3 regions of the Roseinatronobacter sp. NSM genome follow, and region 2 is predicted to be linked to each of the others. Evidence: riboswitches for the same ligand, from Rfam matches in the RefSeq annotation. Region 2 holds a riboswitch; each other region holds the start of a gene.

Region 1 (4,207 bases), on a different contig from region 2:
GATATCGCCGAAGATATTCTGGCCGCCCGCGCGCGCTACGATGGAATTCAGCATCGTGTTGCCAAGCGCCGCACGCGGGGGGGCATCGCCGCCATTATAAATAAAGACATGGACCGGCTCGGCGCCCTGCAAGGCAGCATCGACAGCATCAAGTCGCGCCTGCAACCCTTCGATCAGCGCCTCGGCCCGGTCCGGCACCCCAAATATGGCGGCGACATCGCGTATTTCGTGCCACAGATCCGGGAACTCGAACCGGCCCAGATTGCACCCTTCGGTTGCGAGGCGGGTTTTGATACCCAGATCGTGCAACTGATCGCGTGTGTGCCAGCGTTCGGCAAATCCGTCTGGATATCCTGCATAGACCCAGTCCGCCTCGACCTCGATCAGTTGTTCGGTTGTGGCAATCAGCGGTGACAGGACAGGAATGGCACCATAGGCATCGGCGTATTCGGGACTGATTTCCAAGTTCCCCATATAGGATGTGCCCGCCATCTGCCCCTCAAGCCCCAGGGCCAGCATGATTTCGGTCGCGTTGTTCGACAATGTGACAGCCCGCTGGGGCGGTGCGTCAAAGACGGTCGTGACCGTGCAGTTGACATCTGCGTGCGGGAAACCGTCAAGGGCCAGCGCGGGCGTGGCCATGGCCATAATGGCCGCAGCCAGAAGGTGGGGTCTGAAACTCATGGGCAGGTGTCCTTTGTGAGGGTGGAAATCGTAAGAACAGGCAGCACCGTTGCTGCGAATAACCGCATCGCATCGCGCGCCTGCGGAACCGGGATCGCGCCATTGGCGCTAAAGAACGCGCGGATGGACCGCGTTTGAAAGCGGTCAGACAGTGCAAGGATCTGGGCCACGCAATCCTCGGGCGTGCCTGCAACGGCAAAGCCCTCCAACATCTGCGCGCGCGTGCGCGGCGCAGGCGGTGCTGTGCCGGACACCTTCGCCCGCTGCGCGCGGGTCACATTCAACCGGTGGGTCAGCGCATCCAGCCTATCCAATGCCGCGCTCCGATCACGGTCGACCAGCACATAGCGCGACAGGGACGACGCTTGCAGCGCGCGCCCATCCTGCTTCTGCCGGGTCAGTGCGGCGACATATGGGGCGAACTGGCGGCTTTCATTGGGTTCCAGCGAATACAGTAAGGGCAATCCCAGACGCGCGGACAGATCAATGCTGTCGCGCGAAACTGCGGCCATATAGATCGGTGGGTGCGGACACTGCACGGGCGGTGGACCGACCGAGACATTGCTGAACGACCAGAACGGGCTGTCGTGGGTGACAACCCCGTCGCCCAATGCCATGCGGATGATATCCAGCGCAGCATCAAAACGGAAGCGTGCCTGATCGGGGTCCAGCCCAAGGGTGCGAAAGGTTTGCGGATTGGTCCCCCGCCCGATGCCAACATCCAGCCGCCCGCCCGATTGCCGGTCAAGCTGCGCAATCTGTTCGGCCAGAAGAAGCGGGTGATACAATGGCAGGACAAGGATCGAAGTTCCGAAGCGCAGCCGTTCCGTTACGGCCAACACTGCCGCCCCCAGAAGCAGAAGCGACGGATGGGCCAGGTTGGCCCGGTCGAAATGAAATTCGTTGAACCAGATGCCACCGAAGCCCAGTGCATCTGCCTCGCGCACAAGTGCCATGATCTGGGCGTGATCGCCTAGCCCGTCACGGGCAAATCCGGCAAGGTCAATGCGGATATGGCGTTGCGCTACATCGGACTGGACCACATCGCACCCCGCATGGCCAATGGCCAGTCCGGGTCCGATCCTCGGGCCGTCAAAGCTGATGTCGCGAATGCATTGTTTGCGCGCGCGCTGTCGTCTGCCATGTCCTGCCTCCGGCCGGGCACCTCGCCGGCGGTTAGGGTTATGCCAACGGCAGGTCTCCTGGCTTACGGCTCGAATGGTTCGTGATCCCTTCCCGGCTTTGCCAGTGGTCTGATCCGAACCTTGCCGCCTACAGTTGCGAGGGCAGCTACAGCTACGGGCAATCCCCGATCCTGTATTCCCTATTAATCCGCTCACGCGGAACCTTGGCAGAGTTTGGTTAGCAAGTGGCGGGCGGTCTGTCCAGTGAGCAAATAAATGGAGCGTGATATCGTACGTCACGCTTTTAGCCCTGCCAAATCGGCTGCTGATACCTCGATAACGGGTCGGTGTATTACAAACACGCGGCGCATCAGGTCGAGCGACAGGATGGTGATCTGGGTGGCCGGGCCGGGGCAAGTCGGGTCACCGCATGTAATTTCGGTCACCGAGATCAGCGTGTGGGGACCGAATGCGCCGATCTCGCGCACCAGCCGCTTGATCCGTTGCACATGCCAGAGCAGCGCGGCCTTTTGTCTGAAATCGCTCGGAAGGCTCATAACTGTGTGGGGTTGGAGGCATCGCCATAAACGGCCACGGGGTCGAATGTTCGGGCCGTTTCGGTAAAGCGCAGCGCGCCGCCGGCATCCGGCCCGACCGGCACGGCGCGGTAGAAACACGACCTGTAGCCGACATGGCAGGATGCGCCGGACCCTGCGACTTCGACGCGCAGCCAGATCGCGTCTTGATCGTCATCGATCCGCGCCTCGATCACGCGCTGGACCAGACCCGAGGTCGCGCCTTTGTGCCACAGGCTCTGGCGCGCGCGGCTGAAGTAGTGTGCCTCGCCCGTCTGCAGGGTCAAGCGCAGGGCGTCGGCGTTCATCCAGCCCAGCATCAGCGCCTCGCCACTTCCCGCATCGGTGGTGATGCAGGGCATCAGCCCATCCTCGCCGAATTTGGGGGCAAGGTTTGACCCTTCCTCGACTTCTTCGACCGAAACGCGGGGGTGGAAGTGGAGTTCGCGCATGTCTGGTCCTTGTTTGATCTCTTGCAACGTAGAATGTTATATTATAACAATCATGCTTAGCCAAGACCCGCAACCCGAAAGACGCCGCCATGATTTCGACCCCGATCCCCGTAACCCTGCTGACCGGCTTTCTGGGTGCGGGCAAGACCACGCTTCTGAATCGCCTGTTGCACGATCCGACTGCGGGCCGGGTGGCAGTTGTCGTCAATGAATTCGGCGATGCGGGGCTGGACCATGACCTGATAGAGGAAGCCGCCGAGGATATCGTGCTGATGCCCGGTGGCTGTGTCTGCTGCTCGATCCGGGGTGATCTGTCCAAGACGCTGCTGTCCCTGCTGGCGCGGGATGAACTGGCCTTTGACCGCGTGGTGATCGAAACCACGGGGTTGGCAGATCCCGGCCCGATCCATCACACGCTGCTGGTCGATCCGGTGCTGGCCCCCAATTATGCGCTGGACGGCACTGTGACGGTGGTCGATGCCGTGCTGGGGGTGGCAACGCTGGACCGCCATGCCGAGGCACAGGCGCAGGTCGCAATGGCCGACCGGATCGTTCTGTCGAAGCGCGATCTGGCGGATGCGGCTGGCTTTGCTGCGCTGGAGGCGCGTCTTGAACGGCTGAACCCCGGCGCGCCGCGTATTTTGGCCGATCAGGGCGTAGTGCCCGCGGGCAGCTTGTGGGGCCTTGGTGCCATGCGCAAACCAATGGCGCCAGATCACGCGCTGGCATGGCTGGCCCAACCTGCGGCGGACCGGCTGGCGGGGCTGTCGGGCATGACCGCGCCAGCGCCCAAGCCTATCGACTTTGGCGCGCCCTCGCACCACGCCACCGATGACCGGATCACCACGGCCTCGATCACGCTAGATGCCCCGATCCCCGCCGAGGTGTTCGATTTCTGGCTCGACACGCTGATTGCGCTGCGCGGGGCGCATATCCTGCGTCTGAAAGGGATCGTGCATATCAGGGACGTCCCGCAACCCTTCGTCTTTCACGGTGTGCAGCATATTTTTGAACCACCCGTCCCGCTGCAAAGCTGGCCAGAGGACGACACCACCAGCCGCGTGGTCATTATCGCACGCGACATGCCGAAATCCGATCTGGACGAAAGCCTGTCGCTGCTGACCCTGCCCAAGCTGCCCGGGGCGGAAGATGCTGCAGGACTGGCGGGCATGACCGTCCACACGCTGGGGCAGCCGTTCTGATGGCGCTCAACCTGTTCAATTCGATGGGCAGGCAGGTCGCGCCGTTTGTACCGCAGGATGCTGGCCATGTGCGGATGTATGTCTGCGGGCCAACGGTATATTCCTATGCCCATATCGGCAATGCGCGGCCCGCGGTGGTATTCGACCTGCTGGCGCGCCGCTTGCGCACA
Region 2 (4,207 bases):
AAACTGCAGGGTCCACCACACCCTCGGCAACTTCCAGCACGGGCAGCGGGCGGCGGGTCTGTGCGGCAATGACCGCGCGCGCCCGCGTCACCCCTGCCGGTCCGGCAAGGTCCGGCTTGGTCAGCAACACCAGATCGGCGCAGGCAATCTGGTCCTCGAACACTTCGGACAGGGGCGTTTCGTGATCAAGGCTGTCATCGGCGGCGCGCTGCGCATCAACGGCCGCCAGATCAGGGGCAAAGCGGCCATCGGCCACCGCTTCGGCATCGGCCAGCGCGATCACACCGTCAACAGTAATGCGCGACCGGATGGCCGGCCAGTCAAATGCTTTCAACAGCGGCTTGGGCAGGGCCAGACCTGATGTTTCAATCACAATATGGTCGGGCTTCGGGTCCAGTTTCAAAAGCGCCTCGACGGTGGGAATAAAATCATCTGCAACAGTGCAGCAGATGCAGCCATTGGACAGCTCCACAATATTTTCGGAGGGACAGTCAGGCATAGCGCAGGATTTCAGAATCTCGCCATCCACGCCCACAGTCCCGAATTCATTGACCACAACCGCCAGCCGCCGCCCGCCCGCATTGCGGATCAGGTGCGAAATCAGCGTGGTTTTGCCCGCCCCCAGAAAGCCGGTGACGATGGTAACAGGGGTTTTTGACAGATCAGACATTGGGGACCTCCAGCGGGGGAATACGGGCGATGCAGTTCTTGCGGAAATGTTCAGGGCGCTCGCGCCACGGCACAAGGCCAGCTTCGGCGGCACGGTATTTTTGCGCACCGTCAATAATATCGGGCACATGCGCGTCAGGTGTCAGATTGCCATAAACATAGGTCCAGGCACCGGGCTTGCGCAGCGCAATGGTGCAACCGCGCGAACAGTTGGACAGGCAGTCCACGGCAATGATGCGCAGCCCTTCGGGGGCAGCATCGCGCAGGGCCTGCACCAGTTGCGCACCGGGGCGGGTGTCCGGGTCGGGCACGGCCAGCGGGTTGGCAGGACTGGCACTGCGGCAGGTGGCGCAGACCAGCAGATCGACAATATCATTGGGCATGGAACGCTCCGGTCAGGGGATGGGCCAGCGCAGCGGCTGGCCCTTTGTTGCGCGCATCAGCCAAGGATCATGTGCTCAGCGGTTTCGAACAGGAAGGCAAGCCCCACACCCATACAGACAGCCGCAGCCAAGCGGGCCTGAAATGTGCCCTGCCCCTGTTGCAACATGCGCCCCGCAACCAGCGCCACCCCTGCGGCAATCGCAAACTGGATCACCCCAAACCCCAGCAGATAGGCGAAGATCGGCATCGGCGTGGACCCGACCACGGCCTCGCCATAGGCCCAGCCGTGAAAGATACCCGCAAAGGCGAAGGCCGCCAGCGCCACCCGCCCGGCCACCTGCCGACCCATCACCAACGCCGCGCCCAACGCGACCACCGATGCAGTGATAACAAGTTCCGCCAGCGGCAACGCAACGCCCCCCAGATGCACCGCCGTTCCCGCCAGCGTGGCAGCAATAAACGCAAAAGGGCCAACCAGTGACCGGCCCGCAAGCGCAGCCGCCAGACCCATCAGCACCACAAAAGCCAGATGGTCCAGCCCGATGACAGGATGGGCAAGGCCCGAAACCAGCCCGTGAAACACCGTCTGCGGGGCCTCCCCCCCCAAGGGATGATGGGCCAGTGCAGGCCCTGCAAGCAAAGCAGCGGGAAGTATCAGAAAACGTGTCATGAGGAATGCTCCTTGAAGGGGTCAGCGTTGACAAGAACCAGCGTGGCAGGCCACGCAACAACGGCGCGGGCCCGGCAGACCGTTGACCAGACCGCCCCGGACGCTGCGAAATTTCGGGGCAAAACGGGCTTTCGGGATGCGCAAGGCGGCGCGGCGTTCGGTGTGCCCGACACGCCGCGCCTTGACCGCGCCTGCGCCGGCTTCAAACCCCGGCACTTGCAGGGACTGGACCCGCTGCGCGCGAAGCGGGCCGGACGGGGGTGTTGCACGCGCTGTATCGGCATGCACAGAAACATCACCATGGCGGCCTACTTGGACCATGGCGGTTTTGACCGCAGCCCGGTGCTGCGCACCTGCGCCCTGCAAGCCAATGGCAAGCCCCCCGGCGGCGAGCATATAAAAGCCCGCAACAGGTTCGCGCCCCGCCCTCATAATGCGAGTTGTTTTCATTTGTCTACTTTCCCGCGTGACCACCCGCCACGCGATGCAAGGGCGGGGAAACTGCGGGCAGCGCGGGACAGCACAAACGCATGCGCCAGCCCCGACACAAGCCCAACCAGACACCCCGCCGGTTGATATGCCCCAAACAGGGCGGCCTTCGCGCTGGCAGGTCTCCCGGCTTGCGGATGTCAGAGGTCCCTGTCGGGATCACCTGTCGGTCTGCCCGCCTTCCCACCCGCCTGGGGCAGTGGCATTGGACGACCTCTCCGGTCACGGTCGCGGGGGCGGCTGTGCTTGGGGCTTGATCTTACGATCCGGCCTTGTCACATTCCCTTTTCACCTGTCATGAACAGGCACCAGCCCCTTAGTCATGCGCGCCCGCGCGCCACAAGTCAAGCAAGGAAACGCCCAGATGTCCCAGACCACCGACCCCGCGCACCACCGCGAGAAGATGCAAAAGATCAAAGCCGCGCGCGACCGGATGATGGAAACGAAAACCGGCGAAAAGGGGCTGATCATCGTCCATACTGGCGCGGGCAAGGGGAAATCCTCCTCGGGGTTTGGAATGATCATGCGCTGCATCGCGCATGGCATGCCCTGTGCAGTGGTGCAGTTCATCAAGGGGGACTGGACCACGGGCGAACGCGAATTCCTGCGCACGCGCTTCGCGGATGAATGCACCTTTGTGGTATCAGGGGAAGGGTTCACATGGGAAACCCAGGACCGCGACCGCGACATCGCCGCCGCGCGCGCGGGATGGGAACACGCCAAGGCCCTGATCCGCGACCCCGCGATCCGGTTCGTGTTGCTGGATGAAATCAACATCGCGCTGCGCTATGATTACCTGCCGCTGGATGAGGTTCTGAACTTTTTGCGTGATGAAAAACCCGCGATGACGCATGTGGTGCTGACAGGCCGCAATGCAAAACCCGAATTGCTCGCGCTGGCGGATCTGGTCACGGAAATGACCAATGTAAAGCACCCGTTCCGCGAAGGTATCAAAGCACAAAAAGGGATCGAGTTCTGATGCCGGGATTGGCGCGCAGCCCCAACAAGTTTGGGGGCCAGCCCCCAACGCGCTGCGCGCGTTTCCCCCGGGATATTTGAACCAGAATGAAAGCCTTTGCGCACGATAGTCTGTGCGCTCTCGAGCGGGCGCCACGCCTCGGGCTGATAAAACAGGGGAGACGTGGCGCTTTCACTCTGGACGGTCATCGGGATCCCTCCCTGTACCGCAGGGTCAGTATCGTCGAAACGGGTTAACAAATGGTGCATTTCAATCTGGCCCAAATATCCCCGCCGGAGGCGCAGCTTGAAGGCGGAAAACGCCCTTGCGGGACGCAGGCGACATGATCTGTCGCGGGATCAAGGTTGACGGCCATTTCGGGGAGTGGCTGCAAGGCAGGCTGGGGCCGCGTGGTCCGGTTGTGCTGATCACGATGGCCTGTGACAAGACCGGTGTTGTGATGTCGCGCCATGTCCCCAGACCCGATGACGGGCCGAGCTGGGCCTTGCTTTGGGCGCAATACCCCGCCGATGTGATGCACAGGTTCGTGTCTGTATTGCAGTTGCAGGTTTGCCCTCAGGTGCGGGCAGTTCCCTGTATGGCGGCCGGATTGGGCACAGGGGTATCCACGGCCAGCCTGATCGGGTTGGCGCGGTTTTCGGGGTGGGTCGGGCCACCGCAGGATCTGGCGCGGGCGTGTATTCTGGCAGAGGGGGCCTCTGATCCGCTGATGTTTGCTGAGCCTGACACTGTGCTGTGGGGGTCACGCGATGGAACCATCCACGCGCATTTGCCCGCGCTTCCACGCCATGAGGTGATTGGCGGGTTCTGGGGCGGCGCGTGCCGGACCGATGCTTTGGATGATGATTTTCCCGACATTTCCGACCTTGTGGTGCAATGGCGGGGCGTGGATCATTTGGCGGGGTTTGCAGCCCTTGCGGCCGAAAGCGCGCGGCGCTGCCTTGCGCGGCGCGGCCCTTTGCATGACCCCTCGGCGAGGGTCGCTGACAGGTTGGGGGCGCTGGGCTGGAACATGG
Region 3 (4,207 bases), on a different contig from region 2:
TGGTTGCAGGGCAATGCTGCCGTTACGATTGTTGATTTCGACCCGCAAGAAGACCAGGTTGTGCTGCATTATGACCCTGCGCGACTGGCTACACCTGAAATCTCAGTGCAGTTCGACGCGGCAAACCCTGACACGGCGCAAATCTGGCTGGATGGTCACCTGATTGCAAATGTCGGCAATGCCCAGGGTCTGACCGCGCAGGATATTGCTTTGGTGCCCGTCTACCCTGTGGCAATGGGCATCGCGGCAGAGTGATATTGCCGCCCATGAGGCAAGCGGGCACCTGCACATCATGCCCGCTTGCAGTCCGGTAATGTCAGGCGACGGAAACAACCTCTACTGCGAAGGTCAGGTCCTTGCCGGCCAGCGGGTGGTTTGCGTCCAGCGTCACGGCCTGATCTGTCACTTCGGCCACGGTCACGGGCATCGCGCGACCATCAGGTGTTTGCATTTGTAGCATTGTGCCGGGGTCCAGCGGAATATCGGCGGGAATCTGGTCGCGTGGCACGTCCTGCCGGGCTTCTGGCTGGTAGTCACCATAGGCTTCGGCACAGGGAATAGTGACAGTTTTCTGGTCGCCCACGGTCATTCCGTCAATCGCGCGCTCAAGGCCCGGAATGATTGCGCCGGCACCAAGCTGGAATTCCAGCGGATCGCGGCCTTCGGAACTGTCGAAAACCGAACCGTCTGACAGGGTTCCAGTGTAGTGAATACGCACAGTTGCGCCCGCTTTGGCTTGCGTCATGGGATATCCTTCCGTTCGGGGGGGGGGCGGGTTTGTCAGAGGCGCGCAATCTCGCGCGGTTGCTCTGGGCTAGCAGAATCAAACATGGGGGTTTGTGCCCTGATTGTAAACCCATACGCCCAAGCGCCTTGACCCAGACGGCCTGCGCCTGCATACGGGCCGCGCAAAAGCCATGGATTATGCCAATGTTACCCCCCAATTCCCCCAAAACGCGCAATTTCTATGGCCGGATCAAGGGCAAGACGCTGAAGCCTGCGCAACAGCGCTACATACAAGAAGATCTTGCCGATCTGCGCCTGTCCGGCGTCAGCCCGCAGGACAACCCCGACCGCGAAACTGTGAACCCGCAGGTGTTTTTCGGGGATGCGCGCCCGCTGTGGCTGGAAGTGGGTTTTGGGGGCGGCGAACATCTGGTGCATCAATGCGCGCACAACCCCGATGTGGGCATCATAGGATGCGAGCCTTATATCAACGGTGTCGCCATGCTGCTGGGCAAAATCCGTGCTGCGGGCGTTGAAAACCTGCGCATATACCCGTGGGATGTGCGCGATTTGTTTGATGTATTGCCTGACCAGTGCCTTGAACGGGCGTTTCTGTTGTATCCGGACCCATGGCCAAAACAGCGCCACCACAGGCGACGCTTTGTCACGCCGGGGTATCTGGACGGGTTGGCGCGGGTGCTGAAACCGGGCGCGGTGTTCCGCGTGGCAACCGACATACCGGATTATGTGCGCCAAACACTTGAAGAAGTGCCGCCCGCGGGTTTTGATTGCCTGACACCGGCCCCGGCGGATTGGGTGCACCCCTGGGATGACTGGGTGTCCACGCGCTATGAACAAAAGGCCCTGCGCGAAGGACGCAATCCCCATTACCTGACTTTCCGGCGCAACGATACTGCGGTGCGCGACGCTGCCAACGGGTAACAGGTCGCAAAACGGCATTGTCGAATCCCCTTGCGCAAGTTAATGAAAGCCTACTTCGGTTCAGGCCCTTTCGGGCCTGAGAAAAGGGAACACGGTGCGCGCCTCCCCAAGGGGTGCAAATCCGGGACTGCCCCCGCAACTGTAAGCGGCGAGTGATGTCGGCAAATGCCACTGTGGGTCACACCATGGGAAGGCCCGGCAGAACAGCGACCCGCAAGTCAGGAGACCTGCCGAAGTGATCACCCTGTCCCGGCGCGGGTGGCGCTGCGGGTAACGGTTTGACCGTAGCGGTGACACTTTCGCCGTCTGCGGTGCGCCTGCGCCTGCCAGACATGTCATGACAGGATCGGTCCATATTGGGCCAATAGGTGTTGAAAATGCAAAACACACTCTGGCGACTTTTCGCCACAACCGCGCTGATTGGCAGTATCGGACTGCCGGCAACCGCCCAGCAAATCATCAATCTGGAAGAAATCACCTTTTCGGCGAACCTGACCCCCACGGAACTGGGGCGCAGCGGGTCCAGTGTCAGTGTCCTGACACGGGACCAGATTGACCGCACCGGCGCTACGTCTGTCTCAGATTTGCTGGCGGGGCTGGCGGGCGTAAGTGTCACGCAAACTGGCCCGGTCGGCACGACAGCAGATGTGCGCATCCGCGGAATAGAGCCGCGCTTCGTGTCCGTCTATGTGGATGGCGTGTTGATCAATGACCCCGGTTCATCCACTGGTGCGGTCGATTTTGGCGCGATTCAACTGGGCGATGTGTCACGCATAGAAGTGCTGCGTGGCGCGCAATCCGCCCTGTATGGCGGTTCGGCTGCGGCTGGTGTTGTCAATATTACCACGCTTCGCCCGGAAACCGAGGGAACCCAGCAAACTGCCAGCCTTTTGGCGGGCAGTTTTGGAACAGTCGTTGGACAATACACCTTGCGCCAGCGGCACGGCGCGCTGGACTATGCGCTAAGTCTGTCGCACAGCCGCGCCGATGGTTTTTCCGCAGCAGACGGGCAACCGGAAGCCGACGGCCACAAGCAAACACGGCTAAGTTTTTCCGCACGCTATCAGATTGACAATAACTGGTCTGCAGGCGCGTCATTCTTTTTGCAAGATTCATTTGTGGAATTCGATGACTGGTTGGCCGATGCCCCCCATGAGCAGGACCGCAAGGAATATGGCGGGCGGGTTTTTGTCGAATACGCCACCGACAGGTCACGCCAGACGCTGGAATATACGCATTATTCCGTCGAGAGGGAGCTGCGCGACAGTTTGCCCGGTTCGTTCACGGGTCGGCGCGACAGGCTGGCGTGGAACGGGCAAACCGACATAACCGATACGCTGCGCCTGCTCTATGGTGCGGATGTCCAGCGTGAAAATGCCATCGGGCGCACGGTGCCAGCAGGTGCGAAGGCAACCAGCTATGGCATATTCGCGCAGTCGGAATGGGCGGCGACAAATGATCTGGATATCGTGCTTTCGGGCAGAATGGACAGAAATTCGAACTACGGCAGCATCCCCACATTGCGCCTTGCAACGTCCTACCGCCTTGGGGATGCCGTGACCTTGCGCGCATCGCTGGGCTCGGGGTTTCGCGCCCCGTCCGTGGAACAGCGCTTCGGGATGACAGGCGGGCCATTCCCGTTTATGGGCAACGCCGCACTGGATGTGGAGCGCAGCCAGAATTATGAGATTGGCGCAGACCTGTCCTTCGGGAATGGGGGTGCGTTGTCGCTTACGCTGTTCCAGATTGATACCAAGAACCTGATTGATGATGTGTATTGCGTGTATGATCCTGTCGCCATGGCGTGTGCTGCAGGGTCGTTCAACACTGTGGTGAATGCCCCCGGCAAGGCGCGCAGTCGCGGTGTTGAACTTTCATTCGAGCAGCCTGTTTCCGACACACTGACCCTTTCGGCGAATTACACCTATACTGATGCGTTCCTGGCAAACCAACGGCGCCGGTCACGGGTGCCGCGCCATGATGTGCAACTGGGGCTGGATGCGATGTTGTCGGACCGTCTGCAAGGGCGGGTGTCTGTGCGTCATGTGGCCGACAGGCTGGATTTTCTGCCGAATTATACAACGGGGCCACTGCCGGATTACACAGTCGCGAACCTGTCCCTGCGCTATCAGATGACGGATCGCGTTGATTTGATTGGCAGGGTGGATAATCTGTTTAACACGCAATACCAACATGTTGCGGGCTATGGCACCTCTGGCCGGGCATTTTACCTTGGCTTGTCGTCGCGCTTTTAGGGCCATAGGCGCTGCCCTTGCCCTTTGGGCAGGGGTGGCTGCTGCGGGGCCACCTGAACGGGTGGTCTCTATCAATCTGTGCACGGACCAACTGGCCATGATGCTGGCAGGCCCCGGCCAGCTTGTGTCGATTTCGCGCATATCGCATGATCCCAACATGTCGGTGATGCTGGAACAGGCGCTGTCCTTTCCCATCAATCACGGTCAGGCAGAGGAGGTGTTTCGTCTGAACCCCGATCTGGTGCTGGCGGGGCAGTTCACGTCGCCTTATACAGTGGCGTTGC

The links. A riboswitch is a leader RNA that binds a small molecule or an ion and turns the genes downstream of it on or off. The one in region 2 is predicted to bind cobalamin.
Region 1: it holds a riboswitch for cobalamin, as region 2 does, so the genes downstream of both, ACTZWY_RS14835 (LLM class flavin-dependent oxidoreductase) here and ACTZWY_RS16800 (hypothetical protein) in region 2, are expected to answer to the same signal.
Region 3: it holds a riboswitch for cobalamin, as region 2 does, so the genes downstream of both, ACTZWY_RS01970 (TonB-dependent receptor plug domain-containing protein) here and ACTZWY_RS16800 (hypothetical protein) in region 2, are expected to answer to the same signal.

What each region holds. Positions count from the first base shown of each region.
Region 1 is NZ_JBQTCF010000028.1:41,466-45,672, reverse strand. Features, by position in the region: gene ACTZWY_RS14840 (ABC transporter substrate-binding protein) at 1-684, opposite strand, end outside; gene ACTZWY_RS14835 (LLM class flavin-dependent oxidoreductase) at 681-1,727, opposite strand; cobalamin riboswitch at 1,860-2,049, opposite strand; gene ACTZWY_RS14830 (hypothetical protein) at 2,105-2,365, opposite strand; gene hisI (phosphoribosyl-AMP cyclohydrolase) at 2,362-2,835, opposite strand; gene ACTZWY_RS14820 (CobW family GTP-binding protein) at 2,925-4,037, shown strand; gene ACTZWY_RS14815 (His/Gly/Thr/Pro-type tRNA ligase C-terminal domain-containing protein) at 4,037-4,207, shown strand, end outside.
Region 2 is NZ_JBQTCF010000037.1:12,969-17,175, forward strand. Features, by position in the region: gene cobW (cobalamin biosynthesis protein CobW) at 1-670, opposite strand, end outside; gene ACTZWY_RS16790 (DUF1636 family protein) at 663-1,052, opposite strand; gene ACTZWY_RS16795 (HupE/UreJ family protein) at 1,109-1,723, opposite strand; gene ACTZWY_RS16800 (hypothetical protein) at 1,745-2,173, opposite strand; cobalamin riboswitch at 2,312-2,540, opposite strand; gene cobO (cob(I)yrinic acid a,c-diamide adenosyltransferase) at 2,577-3,191, shown strand; gene ACTZWY_RS16810 (propanediol utilization protein) at 3,496-4,207, shown strand, end outside.
Region 3 is NZ_JBQTCF010000002.1:150,813-155,019, reverse strand. Features, by position in the region: gene ACTZWY_RS01985 (calcium-binding protein) at 1-255, shown strand, start outside; gene ACTZWY_RS01980 (FKBP-type peptidyl-prolyl cis-trans isomerase) at 317-745, opposite strand; gene trmB (tRNA (guanine(46)-N(7))-methyltransferase TrmB) at 931-1,668, shown strand; cobalamin riboswitch at 1,708-1,917, shown strand; gene ACTZWY_RS01970 (TonB-dependent receptor plug domain-containing protein) at 2,046-3,923, shown strand; gene ACTZWY_RS01965 (ABC transporter substrate-binding protein) at 3,874-4,207, shown strand, end outside.